3 regions of the Vibrio sp. R10-SG3-ISO3 genome follow, and region 1 is predicted to be linked to each of the others. Evidence: predicted binding sites of a transcription regulator. Region 1 holds the regulator's gene; each other region holds the start of a gene.

What was found. Region 1 encodes PurR, which represses purine synthesis genes. Its sites were predicted from a motif close to TNANGNAAACGTTTNCNTNA; they were not measured.
Region 2: purE (5-(carboxyamino)imidazole ribonucleotide mutase) is a predicted target of PurR. The motif match lies at 3,906-3,925, and genes of this name have one in related genera.
Region 3: glyA (serine hydroxymethyltransferase) is a predicted target of PurR. The motif match lies at 3,315-3,334, and genes of this name have one in related genera.

The regions. Positions count from the first base shown of each region.
Region 1 covers NZ_JCBDHE010000017.1:161,075-167,814, forward strand. The annotation lists gene AC6R1A_RS04860 (alpha/beta fold hydrolase) at 1-287, shown strand, start outside; gene AC6R1A_RS04865 (putative signal transducing protein) at 310-621, opposite strand; gene AC6R1A_RS04870 (TVP38/TMEM64 family protein) at 618-1,310, opposite strand; gene AC6R1A_RS04875 (TfoX/Sxy family DNA transformation protein) at 1,517-2,110, opposite strand; cyclic di-GMP riboswitch class I at 2,315-2,423, opposite strand; gene purR (HTH-type transcriptional repressor PurR) at 2,599-3,603, opposite strand; gene torD (molecular chaperone TorD) at 3,842-4,549, opposite strand; gene torR (two-component system response regulator TorR) at 4,788-5,495, shown strand; gene elyC (envelope biogenesis factor ElyC) at 5,610-6,419, opposite strand; gene cmoM (tRNA uridine 5-oxyacetic acid(34) methyltransferase CmoM) at 6,516-6,740, shown strand, end outside.
Region 2 covers NZ_JCBDHE010000004.1:62,549-69,288, forward strand. The annotation lists gene dprA (DNA-processing protein DprA) at 1-916, shown strand, start outside; gene AC6R1A_RS00730 (DUF494 family protein) at 919-1,398, shown strand; gene AC6R1A_RS00735 (DNA topoisomerase family protein) at 1,426-2,007, shown strand; gene AC6R1A_RS00740 (5-(carboxyamino)imidazole ribonucleotide synthase) at 2,180-3,313, opposite strand; gene purE (5-(carboxyamino)imidazole ribonucleotide mutase) at 3,317-3,802, opposite strand; gene hemF (oxygen-dependent coproporphyrinogen oxidase) at 4,045-4,962, shown strand; gene aroE (shikimate dehydrogenase) at 5,053-5,883, shown strand; gene AC6R1A_RS00760 (DUF1488 family protein) at 5,887-6,156, shown strand; gene AC6R1A_RS00765 (gamma carbonic anhydrase family protein) at 6,143-6,694, opposite strand.
Region 3 covers NZ_JCBDHE010000040.1:100,986-107,725, forward strand. The annotation lists gene lipB (lipoyl(octanoyl) transferase LipB) at 1-405, shown strand, start outside; gene lipA (lipoyl synthase) at 431-1,396, shown strand; gene AC6R1A_RS10300 (hypothetical protein) at 1,571-1,882, shown strand; gene glyA (serine hydroxymethyltransferase) at 1,987-3,237, opposite strand; gene AC6R1A_RS10310 (DUF6198 family protein) at 3,675-4,274, shown strand; gene vexH (vibriobactin export RND transporter permease subunit VexH) at 4,306-6,740, opposite strand, start outside.

The DNA.
Region 1 (6,740 bases):
AAGCGAAGAAGTTGTGCCAAAAGGAGTTCAAGCGTTGGTTTATTTTGACCGCAGAGGTGAACCCTCTGATGCGCTACTTCAAAGACCGCGAGTTACCCATTCCTACGCTCTATCTGATGGGTGAAAAAGACTACATGTTCATCACCCCTGTGAAAGAGATGGTCTCAGCACATACGCTCAGTGAGCTGCATGAAATTCCTGACTGTGGCCATGTGTGTAATGTTGAGCGCCCAGATGAGTTTAACGATCACTCCATCGCCTTCATTCAGCAACACCTCACTGCTTAATCTCGGTTGACTCCAAGCACACTCAAGTTGGTTTGGTGTGCTCGCACTGCCAACATAACTGAAAATGGTCGTCATTTTCTTCTTGGCAAGTCGGGCAAACCCAAACCATGTTGTCGGGGGTGTCCTGTTGGAAATCATCAATCAGCGCGAGTGCCGCCTGCTTCTGTTCTGGGCGAGTTAACCAAACGTACGGGCTGGCCTCTTCGCCAAACGGAATCTCTCCTTGCAAGCCGAACAAACCTTCACCTCTCACCTCACAGGCTATTCCTTCGCTGCGTAACATTTCACACACGATGTGTGCTTGTGGTGGGGTTGTAGCAATAAAGATTTTCAAGACGCTTGTCCATTGGATTGCGGTGACGCTTTGAGTTTGGCCATCACCCATTTAGCAATGATTGGGAATACCCCGAGCAACGCAAAAGAGGCGAGTACTGTTGGGGAGACGATGCCTGACAAACTGTCGATTTGCGCTAGCTGGGTCCCGGCGTTGAGGTAGACGGCCGTACCCGGCAACATACCCAGTTGACTGACCAGATAGAAGCGCGCGATGGTGATGGGCGTAAGACCCATCAAGAGGTTGATCAAAAAGAATGGGAATACCGGGATAAGGCGCAGTGAGAAGAGATAAAACGCACCATCTTTTTCGACCCCTTGATTAATTGTCGCGAGCTTATCGCCAAACTTGCTTTGTACCCACTCTTTGAGTAGAAAGCGGCTGCTTAAAAACGCCAATGTGGCACCTATAGTACTGGCAAAAGAAACGAGCAATAAACTGGTCCAAAAGCCAAACAGCGCAGCGCCAAGCAAGGTGACAACGGCCGCTCCAGGGATCGAGAAGGCGGTGATAGCGACATAGGCGAAGAAGTAACTCAGCGCGGCGAGGGCAAAGTGGGCGTCAATGATTTCAGCCAGCGCTTGCTGCTGGGCTTTGGCGTTATCAAGTGTCAGGTATTGACCAAAGTTTGCGCCTAAAAACACAATCAGAGCGAGCAAACCAATACCTAAAAGCAGTTTCTTGTTCATATGGATCCCTTTGAAAACATCATCATTGATCATTGTTAGATATGAACCAAAAAGCCAGTAAAAAATTTCGCCCTAAAGGGAAAAATACGTTGGATTCTATGACGAAGGAATGGAAACGCTAGAAAAGCATCGGCTAAAAACGTCTCAAGCCAGCGGTGTTGGGCTGGCTTGAGACGGGGATTGGAATTACTGAACGCTATCGCTGACTAGCTTTGCAGCTGATTCAGGAGCTCGTCGCGTCTTGCTTGAGGGACCACAGACCAGTGCGTGCCTTTAATTGCCCCCTCAAGTGCCCACAGCAGGTCGATGCTGACGTCGGCAGAGTGTGTGGAACGAATCGCTTTATACGCTTCCACTGCGCCCGTCTGCTCCAAACGGGAGACACTGTCGATACCCGCTTTCTTGAGCATTCGCTCGGTCGCTAGACGCAAGTTCGGCAGATCTTTCAGGCGCGTTGGTCTGGCGTTGGTTTGACGCTGCTTGTCTTTGTTGGCCGCCTCTAGTGCAGTGTTTGCCATCGCAATAGTCTGAGCGACATCCTGATCCCAGTCATGGCCAAGGGCGTAGTATTTGGTGACCACAGGGAAACCACGCTTTTTATACACGTATGGCTCGAGTCCCTGAGCATTAAACTGTTGGGCCAACGAGTCGTCGGCGCGTATGTGAAGTTTGTCATTTACCACGAGGGCAAACATGGTGTCATCAGCGAAGATTCCGAATCCACCAAACATTGAGCGAGACTTGATCTTGCCCAATGGTTCAAACAATCCCATTGAGTCTTTTAAAATTGGTTTATCCATGCTGTTATTCTCGGTGTATTACAATACGCCACCAAATTCAGGTCCGAGAGATTAGCAAAAATATGCAGGTTTTGTGTCAGTAGGGTGTCATTCTGGCTCATAAAAGAATAATCCTACTCACGGTGTGAGCGCATAATGCGCGCGCAACGTTTAACTCATTGTATTCTTTGCTTTTGATAAAGAATTACGAAGTGCACATTTGCCATCGGCAACCCCGCTACCAAGCAGTCATCAACGTTGAAATAGTTGAGTGGCTGCAACAGGCCGGAAGCTTTGCGTCCCATCCTTTCGAAATGGTTTGCCCTGTTCGTGGCATTCGTCGAACATAATAAGCATAAATAATTTATGGGCTAAACATCACGTTTTGATGGGTTAAATGTGATCTTAGTTCATAAAATAGAGGGGTGTTACCGAGAGAATAAAGCCCAGCGGATGAGAAGTATTCTCGCTGGGCTAGTCGATGTGATGTGCTGAACTTGTTCGTTGGTCTATTTCACCGTCGCCACGGTATCGCGCTCGACGATTTCTGGGTGCATTTCAAAAATACGTTTTTCATGCTCTTTGTCTTTAATACGTTCGAGCAAAATCTCAAATGCGTTTTTACCCACACGGCGCTTCGGCTGGTGAACCGTCGTTAGCGGTGGTGAAAAGTACTCGGCTAGCTCAATGTTGTCATAACCAATGACCGACATGTCTTCTGGAATACGAATGCCTTTTTGCTGTAAACGGCTCATCAAACCGAGCGCCATCGTATCGTTGAAACAGAATACTGCGGTTGGCTTTTCGTCCATGGCGACGATTTTGTCCGCGGCAAGCACGGCGGTATCGCACTCAAAGTTACCTTCTAAGATCCAATCTTCGTTGACGCTCAAACCCGACTCGTTCATTGCGCGCTTAAAGCCTTGGATGCGTTCTTGGCAGGCCGCTTTTTCAAAATGCCCACTCAAGCAAGCAATGCGCTTGTGGCCGTGATCAATCAGGTATTTTGTTGCGAGGTAGCCGCCTTCTTCCGAGTTGTCGATGATTTTATCGGCTTGTGAGCTTTCCGGGCCCCAATCCATCACCACCTTAGGGATGTCTTTATGACGGTCAAGCATTTCGCTCAACTCTTCGGTCAAATCTGAACACATCACTAAGATGCCATCAACGCGCTTTTCCGCCAGCATGCGAATGTAGTCACGTTGTTTCTCGTAGATGCCGCCAGTGTTACACAAGATCAAGGTGTAGCCTTGACGGTAGCAGTAGCTCTCAACCCCGTCGATCACTTCCGAGAAGAAAAGGTTGGTCGATTGAGTAACCAGCATGCCTATTGTGCGTGTCGAGTTACATTTCAGGCTGCGTGCAACGGCACTTGGGGCATAGTTCAACTCTTGAACCGCTTCCATCACTTTTTCTTGCGTGGCTTCAGCGACAAAGCGTGTTTTGTTGATCACATGGGATACAGTGGTGGTCGAGACACCCGCTAAGCGAGCGACGTCTTTAATCGTGGCCATATGGTTTTGTCCTGTCGATGACTGCCTACTATTCTATGAAAAGTTAAGTCTATAAAAGTAAAGTCTATACAAAGTTTAGAGTATGTAGACAGAAAGTATCAGAAACACAAAAACCGCCCTCAAAAAGCGGTTTGTATTTATTAGTTTTATCGTTTGCGGACCGGATTGTAGTCCGCAACGTCGATTTGGGCAAATAAAAAACCCGCCTTTGGGATCTCGCCACACCTTTTGTATGGGCTTAATCGCTATCGCCTTGCAGGTAGGCTTTATCCAATTGAATGAACGCGCACAATAGCGACGACAGCGCCGCATAGAAGCCGAATGTGTCGAGGCGCTGGCAGCGCTCGGCAAACCTCTCAATCCAAGGGAGTAGATGCTGCTCAATAAAATCGGCTTGCTCTTGGTAGGCGAGATGCGTGTCGCCTGCCGTCTGCTCTGCTGCATGAGCGCCGCGCACAATCAGGTTACCTAAAAAATCCAACTCTATCGCGAGATGATCAGAAGGTTCATTGAGCCCTGAATGCACGGCCACGCCATGTTGTTGGAGCAGAGTGTCCATCTGTTTGGCGGGCTCCCCATTGAGCAGTCCGGATTCATCTAAGTAGACAGAGGCGTAAGGCAACGCGCTGTCTCGGTCGGATTTTAAAAACAGGTCGCAATAGTCGGCTGATAGTTCCAACTGAGCATCTGGCCTGTCTTGCAATCGGTTCAATGCATCGATGAGCCTGTCTGCGGCTACGTTAAGCTCAGGGGTTTGTGCAAGTCCCGTCAGAAAGGTACGTGTGTCCACCGAATGATATTGGGCCAGCTCTTGCTCTGAGAGCTCTTTGGCAAACACGCTCGAAAACCACCAGTAGAGCTCGGCGCGTTGCTCATCAAAGGCGCGCTGCTCTTTTTCGGCGGGAGATAAAGGGTCGGAAATCTGGGCGTTAGGTGTCTCTGGCATGATGGGCTCTCAACTGAATCAGATGCCGTTAAGTCTAACGGATAAAAATGAACAGCGGTCAACCTGATTATGAGAAGAAATGGTCAAATATGGCAATTTGTGAACAGGGCAGCAAAGCTTGCTTTGCATCAATGAATCGCCAACTTTTCACCTCCCAAAGAGGACAAAGATGGAGTTGTGACTAATTATGAATAGAATAAAGCCATTGAATCAGTGTGTGAATAAGTGAGTAGAGCCGATGAGCTACCACATTTTGGTTGTTGAAGATGATGAAGTGACTCGCCGTAAATTGGCGGGCTACTTTCAAACCGAAGGGTATCAGGTGAGCCAAGCTGAGAATGGCGCGCAGATGCGCGACGTACTCAGTAGCAGTCGGGTCGATTTGGTGATGCTGGATATCAATCTGCCCAGCGAAGATGGCTTGATGCTGACACGTGAGCTGCGCAGTCAATCGGACATCGGTATTATCTTGGTTACCGGGCGTACCGACAGCATTGATAAGATTGTTGGTTTAGAAATGGGCGCGGACGATTATGTCACCAAGCCATTTGAGCTTAGGGAACTGCTCGTCAGAGTCAAGAACCTCTTGTGGCGCATCGCACTGGCTGCGGGAGCGCAAAACGCGGGCAGCGATCAGCAAGACGGCGTGGTCCGCTTTGCTGAATGGACGTTCGATATTCAGCGCCGCGCTTTGAGCCGAGGGGATGAACCGGTCAAACTGACTAAAGCAGAGTATGAGCTTTTGGTGGCGCTCTCCTCTCACCCTAACCAAGTGCTCAGCCGAGAGCGTATTCTTAATATGATCAGTCATCGTGTGGACGCACCCAATGATCGCACTATCGATGTCCTGATTCGACGCATGAGAGCGAAGATGGAGGTGGATCCAAAAAATCCGCAGATATTCGTCACCGTGCATGGCGAAGGCTACATGTTCGCCGGAGATTAACGTAGTTCGGCAATTAACGAGCGAAAATTGACGCAAAAGAAACGAAAAATCCAGGCATGCAGCCTGGATTTTTGTTTTAGGTCGAAGACGTTATCCGTCTACGCTGGCGGCCGGTTAAACGTCGCTCTGCGCAGCCTCCACCTCTAAGGCTTGCTCTTCATAATCGGACGCCCAGTCGCGGAGGTGTTGCCAAATGGTGCCCAGCGTTTCATGCCAGTAGCGCTCAGTTTGTTCGAGATATTTGCCCTTCGGCGCGTACTTCTCCCACGCTTGATCGATGTTTCTCTGCGCTAGGTAGTTGGTCGGCGCGGCGTAAGGTTTCAATCCTGCGGAGTGGAATTCATTCAGGGCACGGTTCATGTGACTGGCCGATGTGACCACCACCAACTTCTTGTTCTTAACGAACGCTGCCGCTTGGCGCGCTTCTTCCCAAGTATCTTTGGCGGTTTCGAGCAGAATGATGTCAGATTTAGAAACGCCAAGCGCCAGCGCTACTTTAGCCATCATGCGCGCATTGCTCACTTCAGAACCGGCGGCATAGCCTGAGAGAATCAGTTTAGAGCCCGGATAAATTCGCATCACACGAATCCCTTCGGTCAAACGCATTAGGCCGGCGCGACTCAGTTCTGAGGTGGGCGGAATGTCGTCGTCCACAACATGGCCGCTGCCAAGCACCATCACATAATCAATCGATTCATCGACAGGAAAAAAGGCCGAGTATTGGCGCTCGATAGGCATGAGAAGACGTGATGAAACGGGCTGGAAGGCAACGAGAAAAATGCCAACAAACGAGAAGAGAACAACGAAACATCCTGTTTTTTGTTTTCGTGTGAACATGACGAGCATGAGTCCCACAAGGCCAATGATCAGCAGGGCTGGCAAAGGCATAAGTAAAGCCGAGACGACTTTTTTCAGCTCAAACATACTTAAATAGTCCGAAAAAACACCAGTTGATTATAATTTAAGAGAAAGCCTCTTTATTCCTGCCTTTCTTGTGACAGAATAGCAGCACGATTCAACATCATAACTCAAGCTGCTGTGACTGAAGACCGCAATTTCGACGATATTGCCCACAAATTTGCAAAAAATATATACGGCTCTGACAAAGGCGAGATTCGACAAGTCATTGTTTGGGAAGACCTTCAAACCATCCTCGCCTCGTTACCCGCCAGTGATTCACCACTCGACGTGCTCGATGCCGGGGGTGGGTTGGCACAAATGTCGCAAAAGCTGGCGAAACTAGGC
Region 2 (6,740 bases), on a different contig from region 1:
TGACTATCCGCCACTGCTCGCCAACGCCCCAGCATCGCCGGCGGTGCTGTTTGTCAAAGGCAAGCTTGAGGCGATTCACTTACCGCAATTGGCTATGGTGGGCAGTCGCAATGCCAGTCAGGATGGGCTTTCGCTCGCCAGAGAGTTTGCCAGTGCGTTGGTCAAAGAGGGGCTGTGTATCACCAGCGGACTCGCGCTCGGCATCGATGGCTATGCCCATGATGGCGCGCTGAAAGCGGGCGGAGAGACGGTCGCGGTGCTCGGCAGTGGTCTTGGCGAAGTGTACCCTGCTCGCCACCGAGCGCTGGCAGAGCGTATCACTCAGCAAGGCGCGTTGGTCAGTGAGTTGCATCCGCAGGCCAAACCTAAGGCGGATCACTTTCCTCGCCGCAATCGCATTATCAGTGGCTTATCGCTGGGCGTGCTGGTGGTGGAAGCGGCCGAGAAAAGCGGCTCATTAATTACCGCGCGTTATGCCCTTGAGCAAGGCCGTGAAGTGTTTGCCATTCCCGGCTCTATTCATCAAGTCTATGCCAGGGGTTGCCACCGCTTAATTCAACAAGGGGCAAGCTTAGTTCAAGAGGTTGAGGACATCATGTGCGAGCTCGACAGCTTGCTGGCGTGGTCGCGGCAACAGGCGGATAAACAGAGCGAATCACGCACCCAGACGCCGAGCTGCTCGCATTTCCGAGCGCTTTTATCTCCTAACGATAAAGAAGCGACGAAAGTGAGCAAAGAAGAATTGCCATTTCCCGAGCTGTTAGCTAACGTAGGTAATGAGGCTACACCAGTTGATATCTTAGCATCGCGGACCCATATACCCGTGCAGGATGTCATGATGCAGCTCTTGGAGCTCGAGCTTTTAGGGCACGTTGTTGCAGTTTCCGGTGGCTACATTTTAAAGGGGAGGGGCTAGCTATGATGATGGATATTTTGATGTATCTGTTTGAGACCTACATCCATAGCGATGCAGAGTTACAGGTCGACCAAGATGAGCTAGAAGAAGAGTTACTTCGCGCTGGTTTTCATCAGAAAGACATATATAAGGCCCTGGTCTGGTTAGAAGAGTTGGCGGCGCTCCAGCAAACGGAAGCGCACTCAGCGATCTCTGTCAGTACCTCGTCTCCGTCTACGCGTATCTATACCGCCAAAGAGTGCGACCGCCTCAGCCTTGAGTGTCGTGGCTTTTTAATGTTTTTAGAGCAAGTGAGCGTGTTGACGGCGGAAACACGTGAGATGGTCATTGACCGAGTGATGGGGCTCGAAACCGATGAGTTTGAGCTTGATGACCTCAAGTGGATTGTCCTAATGGTGCTGTTTAATGTACCGGGCAATGAAAATGAATACACGCTTATGGAAGAGCTTCTTTACACCAAAGAGCAGGGTATCTTGCACTGATACCGTCGCTTTGCGACCCTAAGTGATATGAGTAATAAAATCGACCATCAGTTGTTTTCTGCCCACGAGCACGCCTTAGAACATCAGGCGTGCCCGAAATGCCAAGCTCAAGGCTTGGCGGGGGAGCTGTCGCTGCGCCATGGCAAACATGGTCCTTTCTTGGGGTGCACCTTGTACCCGCAATGCGATTACATCAAACCTTTGCATCAAAATGATGGCCACATCGTTAAAGAGTTAGGTGTGCCATGTCCTGAGTGTGGTCATGAGTTGGTGCTGCGCCAAGGTCGCTATGGGATGTTTGTCGGTTGCAGTCATTACCCTGAGTGTCACCACATTGAGTCGATCGATGCCCCTGCAGAGCCGAGTGAGGACAACGTCGCCATCGCCTGCCCTGAATGCCATCAAGGTCAGCTGACCGAGCGTAAATCTCGCTTTGGTAAGCTGTTTTATGCATGTGACCGCTACCCGAAATGCAAGTTTGCCGTCAATCAGCCGCCCGTCAGTGGTGAGTGCCAAGTGTGTGGGTTTCCACTGCTGGTGGAAAAGCACAGCGCAAAAGGCCAACAGTTGCAGTGTGCAGCTCGACGTTGTCAGGCCATTCAGTCTTAATTTTCGGCGAGTGCCTATTTAAGACTATATCGTGATTTAAGACTATACAGTGGTAAGGCGATATCGGAGCGGCCGAGCGTTACAGCAAATACAATGTCATTAAAGACAAAAAAGGCGCCATGAGCGCCTTTTTCAATCCAGTGTTCGCAGAGCCAACACTCATTTGATCCGATTACGATTCGAAGTTTTGTGCAAACTCATGCACCGCAGGGAAGGCATCGCTGTCGAGCAGGGTGGCCAGTTCACACAGCTTGCGTTGTAGCTCACCACTGTAGTCGCCGCAGACATTGATGTGACCCATCTTGCGTCCAGCACGCTTCTCTTTGCCGTACCAATGGATATGGCACCCTTCAATGGCCAGCAACGCTTGTGGCAGCGTATCTTCGCCAAGGATGTTGATCATCGCCGTTTCACGAACCAGTTTGGTGCTGCCAAGCGGCAAGCCACACACGGCTCTTAGGTGGTTTTCAAACTGACAGGTCTCTGCGCCTTGCTGCGTCCAGTGACCGGAGTTGTGCACGCGCGGTGCAATCTCATTCACGAGCAGGGTGCCATCGACATCGAAAAACTCAAGGGCAAGCACGCCCACGTAGTCGAGACTCTCGGCTACAGCGCTAAACATCGCCTGCGCTTGGTCTTGCAGCTTCGGGTCAGAAATGGCGGTCGATAGGCTTAGCACCCCTTGGGTGTGGACGTTCTCAGCCAGAGGGTAAACAGCGACTGAGCCGTCTTTGGCTCGTGCGCCCACCAAGGAAACTTCTCGGCCAAACGGGACAAACTCTTCCGCCACAATCGCTTGTGTCTCACTGGCTTGGATGCATTGTGCCATCTCTTGCCAAATGCTGTCCGCTTGAGCGGCGTCTTTCAATCGCCATTGGCCTTTACCATCGTAGCCACCTAGGGCACTTTTCAGCACCATAGGAATGCCGACTTTTTCGATCGCGCGATCAAAATCTTCCCGGCTCTCAATGACATGGTAGTTGGCGTTGCGAACGCCCGCTTTGTCTAATAGCGCCTTCTCAATACGGCGATCGCCACCGGTTTTGATCGCTTCTGCTGACGGGTAAAACTTCCCGCTTTGCTCGCAGAGGGTCAAAATATCGTGTGGGATATGTTCAAACTCAGCCGTGATCACATCGGCACGCTCAATGGCATTGCGAAGACCGTGGCCCACCACGTGTTGGGTGAGAGGATGGACAATGTTTTCACTGCCGACATCGTACGCCGAGATCTCAATGTTCAGTGGTGCGCCCGCAAGAGACATCATTCGTGCTAATTGGCCTGCACCTAACACCAACACATGCATGGTTTAGTCCTCGGCTGGGTTTGGGTTAGCAAGGACGGTCTCAGTTTGCTCTTGGCGAAACGCTTCGACCTTCTCCATCACGGACTCATCGTGGGTACCGATGATTTGCGCGGCCAAAATACCCGCATTCGCTGCGCCCGCTTCGCCGATCGCCAGTGTACCGACCGCGATGCCTTTTGGCATTTGCACGATAGAAAGTAGCGAATCCATCCCTTTTAGGGCACGTGATTGAACAGGAACACCCAAGACAGGTAAGCTTGTGAACGCCGCAGCCATGCCCGGCAGGTGCGCAGCGCCGCCAGCGCCAGCAATGATCACTTTCAGACCGCGCTCTTTCGCGCTGTTGGCGTAGTCTGCCAATAATTGAGGAGTGCGGTGCGCAGAGACGACTTTAGTTTCGTATTCAACACCAAATCTATCCAGCATTTCCGCGGCGAGCTTCATTGTTGGCCAATCTGATTTTGAACCCATGATGATACCGACTTTCATCTCAAACTCCTTCAACCTTTTGTGTGGAATGAAAAACAGGATGTGTCGTAAACCCAGTACAACCACATCGCCAATTTGTGCGCATTATACGGCGTTTTCCCTAGCAAGCAAACGTTTGCGCGCACTTTGAACCGCGCAGTGATTAGTCTTCGACGCAGATTCTTTGTACACTGAGTCTCATCCCAAGAAGACGCAGCCAGTGACTGCGTGGTGAAACAGGGCCTACCCTGCAAGGAAGTAAAATGTCAGAAATCGATAAGCAGGCGGTGAAGCAGTTTTTGTTGGCACTGCAAGAGACCATTTGTCAGCAGCTTGAGCAGGCCGACGGCCAAGCGCTGTTTGTTGAGGATGCGTGGCAGCGTGAACCCGGAGAGCGGCTCGGTGGCGGTGGTCGCACCCGAGTGATGAAAGCAGGCGCGGTGTTTGAGCAAGGCGGCGTCAACTTCTCTCATGTCTCTGGCAAAGCGATGCCCGCTTCGGCGACTGCCCATCGCCCAGAGTTAGCCGGGCGACGCTTTGAAGCCATGGGTGTGTCATTGGTGATGCATCCGAATAACCCTTATGTACCCACCTCCCATGCCAACGTGCGCTTTTTTATTGCCGAAAAAGAGGGCGAGGCGCCGATATGGTGGTTTGGCGGCGGGTTCGATTTGACCCCTTTCTACCCATTTGAAGAAGATGCTCAGTTCTGGCATGGCAGTGCGAAAGAGGTGTGTGAACCTTTTGGTCGAGACGTGTATGCCAAGCACAAAAAATGGTGTGATGATTACTTCTATCTGCCGCACCGTGATGAAACGCGTGGCGTCGGTGGGCTATTTTTTGATGATCTCAACGAGTGGCCATTTGATAAGTGTTTTGATTACATCAAAGCGGTCGGTGAAGGGTATACCCAGGCGTATTTGCCGATTGTTGAGCGCCGCAAAGAGACGCCCTACACTGACCGAGAGCGTCAATTTCAGCTTTATCGCCGTGGTCGCTATGTGGAGTTTAATCTCGTCTATGACCGAGGAACCTTGTTTGGTTTGCAAAGTGGTGGCCGAACCGAGTCGATTTTGATGTCGATGCCGCCACTGGCTCGCTGGGAGTACAATTATCAGATTGAGCCAGACAGCCCTGAAGCGGTTTTGTATCGCGATTTCCTCAAACCGCGTGATTGGTAACGTGTTTATCTCTGCATAGCGCTTGATCCTGGCCGGGATAGTGATAGGGTCAATGACCGTTGACCCGTTTATTTTTGTGTAGGTAAGGACATGACACAACCTCTTGACCGCTATGTGGTGTTTGGCAATCCCATTAGCCAAAGTAAATCGCCTTTTATCCATACCTTATTTGCTCGCCAGACCAACCAAGCGTTAACCTATCAAACGCAGCAGCCTGAGATCGGCACATTCAAAACGGCGGTAGCGGAGTTCTTTGCCGCAGGTGGTAAGGGGTGCAACATCACCGCACCGTTTAAAGAAGAGGCGTTTCAGTTTGCGACCCGCCTGACTGAGCGAGCGCAATTGGCCGGTGCCGTTAATACCTTAAAGAAGTTAGATGATGGAGACATCATTGGTGATAACACCGATGGTGAAGGATTAGTGCAAGATTTGCTTGCCCAGCAAGTGGTACTGAAAGGGGCGAGAATACTATTGCTTGGCGCTGGCGGCGCGGCGCGCGGCGTGATCAAACCGCTGCTCGACCAGCACCCGCACTCAATAGTGATCGCCAATCGCACCAAAGCCAAAGCATCACAGTTGGCAGAGCTTTTCGCTGAGTTTGGTGTGGTGCAAGCCGCCTCACTGGAAGAGGTCGAGACTGGCTTTGATGTCATCATTAACTCAACGTCGTCGGGATTGAGTGGTGAGTTGCCAGCGGTATCTCCGACCATTTTTCAAGGTTGCCAAGTGGTGTATGACATGGTCTACCGCGCAGGCAAAACGCCTTTTAATGCCTGGGCGGAACAATCGGGTGCGCCCGTCAGCTATGATGGCTTAGGGATGTTGGTTGGCCAAGCGGCGGAAAGCTTTATGCTGTGGCGAGGTTTACGTCCAGGCACTAAGCAGGTGCTGCGCGAGCTGCGTAAAAATTTACAAGGGTAAAAGATGAATCAATCGATTTTGTTTCCCGATCGACAGCATTGGGATGAAGAGCGCGCTGCGGTTTGCTTTCCTGCTCAGCAAGCGGGTGCCTTGATTGAGTGTGTGGTGAGCCAAGCGGTACTGGAGTCGTATGCGCAGCAAAGCATTACCTCGGGTCAACACGCCATCGAACTGTTTGAACAATGGCGCTTTGACCTCGAAGAGCAAGCTGAGTCTTTAATAGAAGACGAGATGTTTAACAGCCGCGGTGAAATTGAACTCAACCAGAGATGATCTCAACTTCATTTAAGTAGTCGTCTTTATTCTGCACGTAGTTATCGGCAGACTTTTGTAAGAAAGCGCGCTCTTTGTCTGTCAAAGGGCGAGCCTGCTTAACTGGACTGCCGACATACAGATAGCCACTTTCCAATGTTTTCCCCGGTGGGACTAAACTGCCTGCTCCCACCATCACCTCATCTTGAATGACCACACCATCGAGCACGATCGCGCCCATGCCAACGAGCACGCGATGACCAATGGTACAGCCGTGCAGCATTACCTTATGACCCACGGTCACATCATCACCGATAATCAGTGGGTAGCCTTGAGGGTTTTCTGCATTCTTATGGGTGACATGAAGCACCGAACCATCTTGAATGTTGCTACGCGCACCAATTCGGATATGGTTGACGTCTCCACGAGCGGCCACCAAAGGCCAAACACTGGCATCATCGCCTAGTGTGATGTCGCCAACCAAGACAGCACTGCTATCTATATAGACACGATCGCCAACTTGAGGTTGGATACCTTTATAACTGCGTAGGGAACTCATCTCTTCTCCTATATGCGATAGCACGATATGTTGCCAAGAATAGTGG
Region 3 (6,740 bases), on a different contig from region 1:
GTGGCGTATTTTCTGATTAACCTACGGCGCAAAAAACTCGGCGTGCGTGATTTGGTCACACATATCGAAAACCTCGTTATCCAAACGCTCAAAGCGTACAACATTGAATCCAACGCGCGCCCTGATGCACCTGGCGTGTATGTCGACGGACGTAAAATCTGTTCGTTGGGACTGCGAATCCGCAAAGGCTGCTCGTTTCATGGCCTAGCGCTCAATGTCGATATGGATTTGTCACCTTTCCTGCGCATTAACCCCTGTGGCTATGCCGGAATGGAAATGGTGCAGGTTCGTCAGCTAAACACAGCGGCCTCTCTCCCTAACGTTGAAGAGTCGCTGATAAAAGAGCTCGTTACTTTACTTGGTTATGATCAAGTTGAATTTAGCACCACACGAGTAACGCCATAAAAAGTAAAGAGAAGTAAAGAGAAGCATGAGTAAACCGATTCAAATGGAAAAAGGCGTTAAGTATCGCGACGCTGACAAAATGGCCCTGATCCCTGTCAAGAACATGCCGACTGAGCAGAAGGAAGTCCTGCGTAAGCCTGAGTGGATGAAGATCAAGCTGCCTTCAGACAGTCAACGAATTCAAGACATCAAGTCAGCGATGCGCAAAAACAACCTGCACTCCGTTTGTGAAGAAGCCTCGTGTCCAAACCTGGCCGAGTGTTTTAACCACGGCACCGCCACCTTTATGATTCTTGGCGCGATTTGTACTCGCCGCTGTCCATTCTGCGATGTGGCCCACGGTCGACCTCTCGCGCCAGAAGCCGAAGAACCGAAAAAATTAGCGAAAACCATCGCCGACATGAAACTCAAATACGTGGTGATCACCTCGGTGGATCGCGATGATCTGCGTGATGGTGGTGCTCAGCACTTTGCCGATTGTAACCGCGAGATTCGCGCACTCAATCCGCACATTCGTATTGAAACCTTAGTGCCGGATTTCCGTGGCCGCATGGATGTCGCGCTGGATCTACTCAAAGACAATCCACCCGATGTTTTCAACCATAACCTTGAAACCGCGCCACGTCTGTACCGTAAAGCGCGCCCGGGTGCGAATTACAAGTGGTCACTTGAGCTGCTACGCAAGTTTAAAGAGCAGCATCCAGATGTCCCGACTAAGTCAGGCTTGATGATGGGATTGGGTGAAACCAAAGAAGAGATCGTCGAAGTACTTAAAGATTTACGTGCGCACGGCGTGACCATGCTCACGCTAGGTCAGTACCTTGCACCAAGCCGCCACCACTTACCAGTGGAACGTTACGTGCCACCATCAGAGTTTGATGAGTTGAAAGAGATCGCTCTAGAGCTTGGCTTTACTCACGCAGCGTGTGGTCCTTTTGTTCGCTCTTCCTACCATGCCGACCTTCAAGCGCAAGGCATTGAAGTCAGCTAACAAAGCGTAAAACCCATCGAATTTATCTAGGCTGGCCGATAGGTCAGCCTTTTTATTAGTCCAACTTATTGCCTCAAATAATCACCCCGAAGCTTGAATGCCTTAGAGAGATTCTCTAAGCTAATGAAAAGATTATGAATCAAAGGGAATACAATGAAACTGACTGCACTTAGCATGGCCGCGATTGCCGTTGTCACAATCACCTCTGGCTGCGCTTCCAATACCAAACAAGATAACTTTCGTGAAGCCTCCTTTGAGCTGTGCAATACCGAAGTCGATCTCTATTCAGTCAGCGATGACGGCCGTGTACGTATTATTTGTTCCGACGGGTCTAAATTTGCGTTAGACAGCGAGAACACGCTGGAAACCATGCGCGACATCAACATTGATTACTGCGACGGTGAAGGGCTCGGCAAGTTCAGCGAAAGCAGCAAGTATTACTCCTTCAAGTGTAAATCTGGCACCCTGCTCAGCATCTCTAAATAACCCTTAAACGCAAAAACGCCCTTTATGTATTCACATAAAGGGCGTTTTTCTTTGTTTCGCTGAGCCGTCGCTCTGCAAAACAGGCTCGATATCGAACGGTGAGATTACGCGTAAACAGGTAGACGCTTACAGATCTCTAGCACCTTCGCTTTCGTCGCTTCAATCACTTCTTCGTTACCGATGTTATCCAGTACGTCACACATCCAGTTCGCGAGCGCTTTCGCATCTTCTTCACTGAAACCGCGGCGAGTGATCGCTGGTGTACCCACACGAATACCCGAGGTCACAAACGGGCTGCGAGGGTCATTCGGAACTGAGTTTTTGTTGACGGTGATGTTGGCTGCGCCTAGTGCCGCATCCGCATCTTTACCTGTGATGTCTTTGTCAATCAAGTCGACCAAGAACAGGTGGTTCTCTGTACCGTTAGACACGATTTTGTAACCGCGCTCTTGGAACTGAGCCACCATCGCTTTGGCATTTTTCACCACGCGACCTTGGTACGCTTTAAATTCAGGCTCCATCGCTTCTTTAAACGCCACCGCTTTACCCGCGATAACGTGCATCAGAGGACCACCTTGACCACCAGGGAAGACCGCTGAATTCAGCTTCTTGTACATCTCCTCGCCAGCGTTAGACAGGATAAGGCCACCGCGTGGACCCGCTAGGGTTTTGTGTGTCGTGGTCGTCACAACGTGCGCGTGAGGCACTGGCGTTGGGTATTCGCCCGCAGCAATCAGACCCGCAACGTGCGCCATGTCGACAAATAGGTACGCGTCCACTTTGTCTGCGATGTCACGCATGCGTTTCCAATCAACGATTTGAGAGTACGCAGAGAAACCGCCAATGATCATCTTAGGCTTGTGCTCAAGTGCTAGCGCTTCCATTTCGTCGTAGTTGATTTGGCCCGCTTCATCAATGCCGTAAGGAATGACGTTGTAGTGCTTACCAGAGAAGTTAACAGGAGAACCGTGCGTTAGGTGACCACCGTGTGCCAAGCTCATGCCCAAGACCGTATCGCCTGGGTTAAGCAGCGCCATGTAAACTGCACTGTTGGCTTGTGAACCTGAGTGAGGCTGTACGTTCGCGTATTCACAACCAAATAGCTGACAAGCACGATCAATCGCTAGCGCTTCTGCTTTATCGACGTACTCACAACCACCGTAGTAACGCTTGCCTGGGTAGCCTTCTGCATATTTGTTGGTGAGCTGAGAGCCCTGAGCTTCCATTACACGTGGGCTGGTGTAGTTTTCTGAAGCAATCAGTTCAATGTGCTCTTCCTGGCGAAGAGTTTCTTCTTGGATAGCTGCGAACAGTTCCGCATCGTAATCTGCGATGTTCATATCACGCTTTAGCATCTGTATCTCCTGACTCAGATTAAGACTTAAATTGGCAAAAAAACCGACTTACGACCCTGAGAATAACGTTTTTACGCTGACGCAAACGTTTGCATCGGGTTAATGACGCGCATTCTACATAATTTGATCTGGGTCATAAAGAGAAAAATACACTTTTTCTCATGCAGTTTTTTCATAATGTTTTACGAAGATTCTCATACGCGACATAACGTTAATCAATCACTTTGTCTGAATCCTACTCTGCTTGCACAATAAACAGAGATCTCAGCCACCGATGCTCAACCCAGTTAACGTCGATCATGAGTGTCAATTTTCTCCTTTACACCCCGTAAAACAGTGATTACATAGGTTTACCTTAAATTTCCTTCTCAAGCTACCGAAAACCTAATTTTTTCACTAGTATGCGCGCCATTATTTCCGATGAAAGTTTCAAATTGATGGAAAAACACTCACGTAAAGAAGATTGGATCGCGATTCTCACCGGGACATTTCTTGTCGCTCAAGGGGTATTCTTTCTCCAATCCGCTCAGCTACTCACTGGCGGTACAACAGGTCTCGCTCTGTTGGTCAGCCAATTCAGCACTTGGTCATTCGGTACACTCTACTTTGCCATGAACCTGCCATTTTACGCGCTCGCTTGGCAGCGGTTTGGCGCTCGGTTTGCGGTCAATAGTGCCATTTCAGGTGCTCTGGTCTCCATTTTCGCTGACCACCTCTATTTAGTGATAAAACTGGAGACCATTAATGAGATTTACTGTGCGCTCGCGGGTGGCTTGCTGATGGGGCTCGGGATGCTGATCCTATTTCGTCACCGCTCAAGCCTTGGCGGTTTCAACGTGCTCTGTTTATGGATTCAAGATCGTTTCGCCATCTCAGTGGGTAAAACTCAGTTGGCGATTGATGTGCTGATTTTAGTCGCTTCGTTCTTCTTTGTGACGCCTTACATCATTGGCTTATCGATTCTCGGCGCTTTTTTGCTCAACCTCGTGCTCGCCATGAACCACAAACCGACGCGCTACACCGTTCAATACCGTTAAAAAAAAGCCCGCGAACGTGCGGGCTGAGTCATTAATGCGCTTTACGCACCGTGACGTCTTGGCTGAGCTCTTTGTTGAGCTCCGCTTCAACATGGCCCGGTGATCGCGTGTTGGCCGAGATCAATCGATACATGGCCGGAATGACAAACAAGGTCACTAAGGTGGCAAACGCCATACCAAAGAAGATCACCGTACCGACCGCAACGCGACTTTCATAGCCAGCGCCTGTCGAGAGTATCAATGGGATAGCGCCCGCTAGCGTGGTGAACGCCGTCATCATAATCGGACGAAGACGACGCGCCGCCGCATCAACAATCGCTTGCTCAAATTCAAACCCGCGGTCTCGGAGCTGGTTCGCGAACTCGACGATCAAAATACCGTTTTTGGTCACCATACCAATCAACATGATCATGCCAATCTGGCTGTAGATGTTCATCCCCTCGCCCATAATCACCAGACCTAGGAAGCCACCAAACACGCCCATCGGCACGGTAAACATCACCACCAACGGGTTGATAAAGCTTTCAAACTGCGCCGCCAACACCAAATACGCCACCAGCAAGGCCAAACCAAACACCATCAATATGCTCGACTGATTCTCTTTGTAGTCTTTTGACTCACCCGAGTAACTGACCGAAATATCCCCAGGCAGCAGCTCTACCGCTTGCTGATCAAGAAAGTCCAGCGCCTCACCTAAGGTGTAGCCGTCCGACAGGTTGGCAGTGATGGTGATTGCTTTTTGCTTGTTGTAGTGAGACAGGCGTGTGGATGACGCCACCTCTTCAATCTTAGTCAAGGCATCGAGCGTCACTAGCTCACCACCCGAGGTACGCATGTAGATTTGGCTCAAATCCGCGGCATTGTTGAAACTGTTTTCATCACCGCGTAAATAGACGTCGTACTCTTCGCCGCGTTCCACAAAGGTGGTTTCGCTTTTGCCGCCCAACATGATCTCAAGAGTGTCTGAGATATCCTGAACGCTGATCCCAAGCTCTGCTGCGCGTTGACGGTCAACTGAGACCACCAACTCTGGTGTACGCTCAGAGTAGTTAATGTCTGCCCCTTCCATATACGGGGACGCTTCGGCGATCGCTTCAAGTTTTTCCGCCCACGTTTTTAGTTCAGAGTAATCCGAGCCACCCAGCACAAATTGCACTGGCTCGCTCGAACCGCCTCTAAAGCCTGGCATAAACGGGAATACGCGCACATCGGCGATTCCTGATAGGGCTTTACGCACCTCACCCAGCGCCTCTTGTGCGGTGATGTCACGGTCATTCCAATCTTCCAGAATCATGATAACAAAACCGGTTTGGTCACCGGCATTGCCGCCAAACGCAGGCGATTGAATACTGAACGACTTCAAGAAGCCTTGTCCAAGAAGAGGCAGCAAACGCTTTTCGATGATGTCCATGTTCGCCGCCATGCGGTTGTAACTGGTCGCATCCGCGCCACGCGCAAAAGCAAAAATGACCCCGCGGTCTTCTGAGGGGGTGAGCTGTGCGGGCACTTGTTGCATCAAGCCCCAACTGCCGCCAATACAAGCCATGATCACCAGAGGTGCGGCCCATTTCCACTTCAATGCGACACGCAGCAGAGCACGGTACGCCGATTCGAGGCGGGCAAACATGCGATCAACAAACAGATTGAAACGATTCGGTTTGACGTTGGCTTTCAAGAGATGGCTGCCAAGCACCGGAGTCAGCGTTAATGCCACCATTGACGAGAAGATCACTGACATCGCCAGCAACACGGAGAACTCGGTAAACAGAAGCCCTACCATGCCATCCATAAAGGAGATCGGCAAAAACACCATCACCAATACCAAGGTGGTGGCAATGACCGCAAAACCGACCTCACGCGTGCCTTTATACGCCGCAAGCAGTGGCTTCTCACCTTGCTCGATATGGTGGAAGATGTTTTCCACCACTACTATGGCATCATCCACCACCAGGCCAATTGACAAAATCAGCGCCATCAGCGTGATCAAGTTGATGGAAAAACCAAAATAGTACGCAGCGATAAACGAAGAAATCAGTGAAACGGGCACAGTGACGGCCGGGATCAAGGTCGCTCTCGCTTGGCCGATAAAGATGTACAACACCAAGATCACCAAACCACCCGTGATAAATAGCGTGTTGTAAACCTCGGAGATTGAACGTTCAATAAAGACTGTTGAGTCGTAGTCAATCGCCAAACGAGTGCCCGCAGGTAAAAACTGCTGAATATTGTCGACCTCTTTGTGGACCAAAGTCGCCACATCTAAGGGGTTCGCATCCGACTGCGGCACAATGCCCATGCTGACGTTAACCACACCGTCGCTTTTAAAAGTCGAGTTTTCATTCTCGGCACCAATAAAGACATCGGCGACATCTTTTAGATAGATGGGCGTATTGTCGCTGGCGCGTTTGACCACCAGGTATTCAAAATCTTCGGCCTGATTGTAGCTGCGCGCGGTACGCACTGACA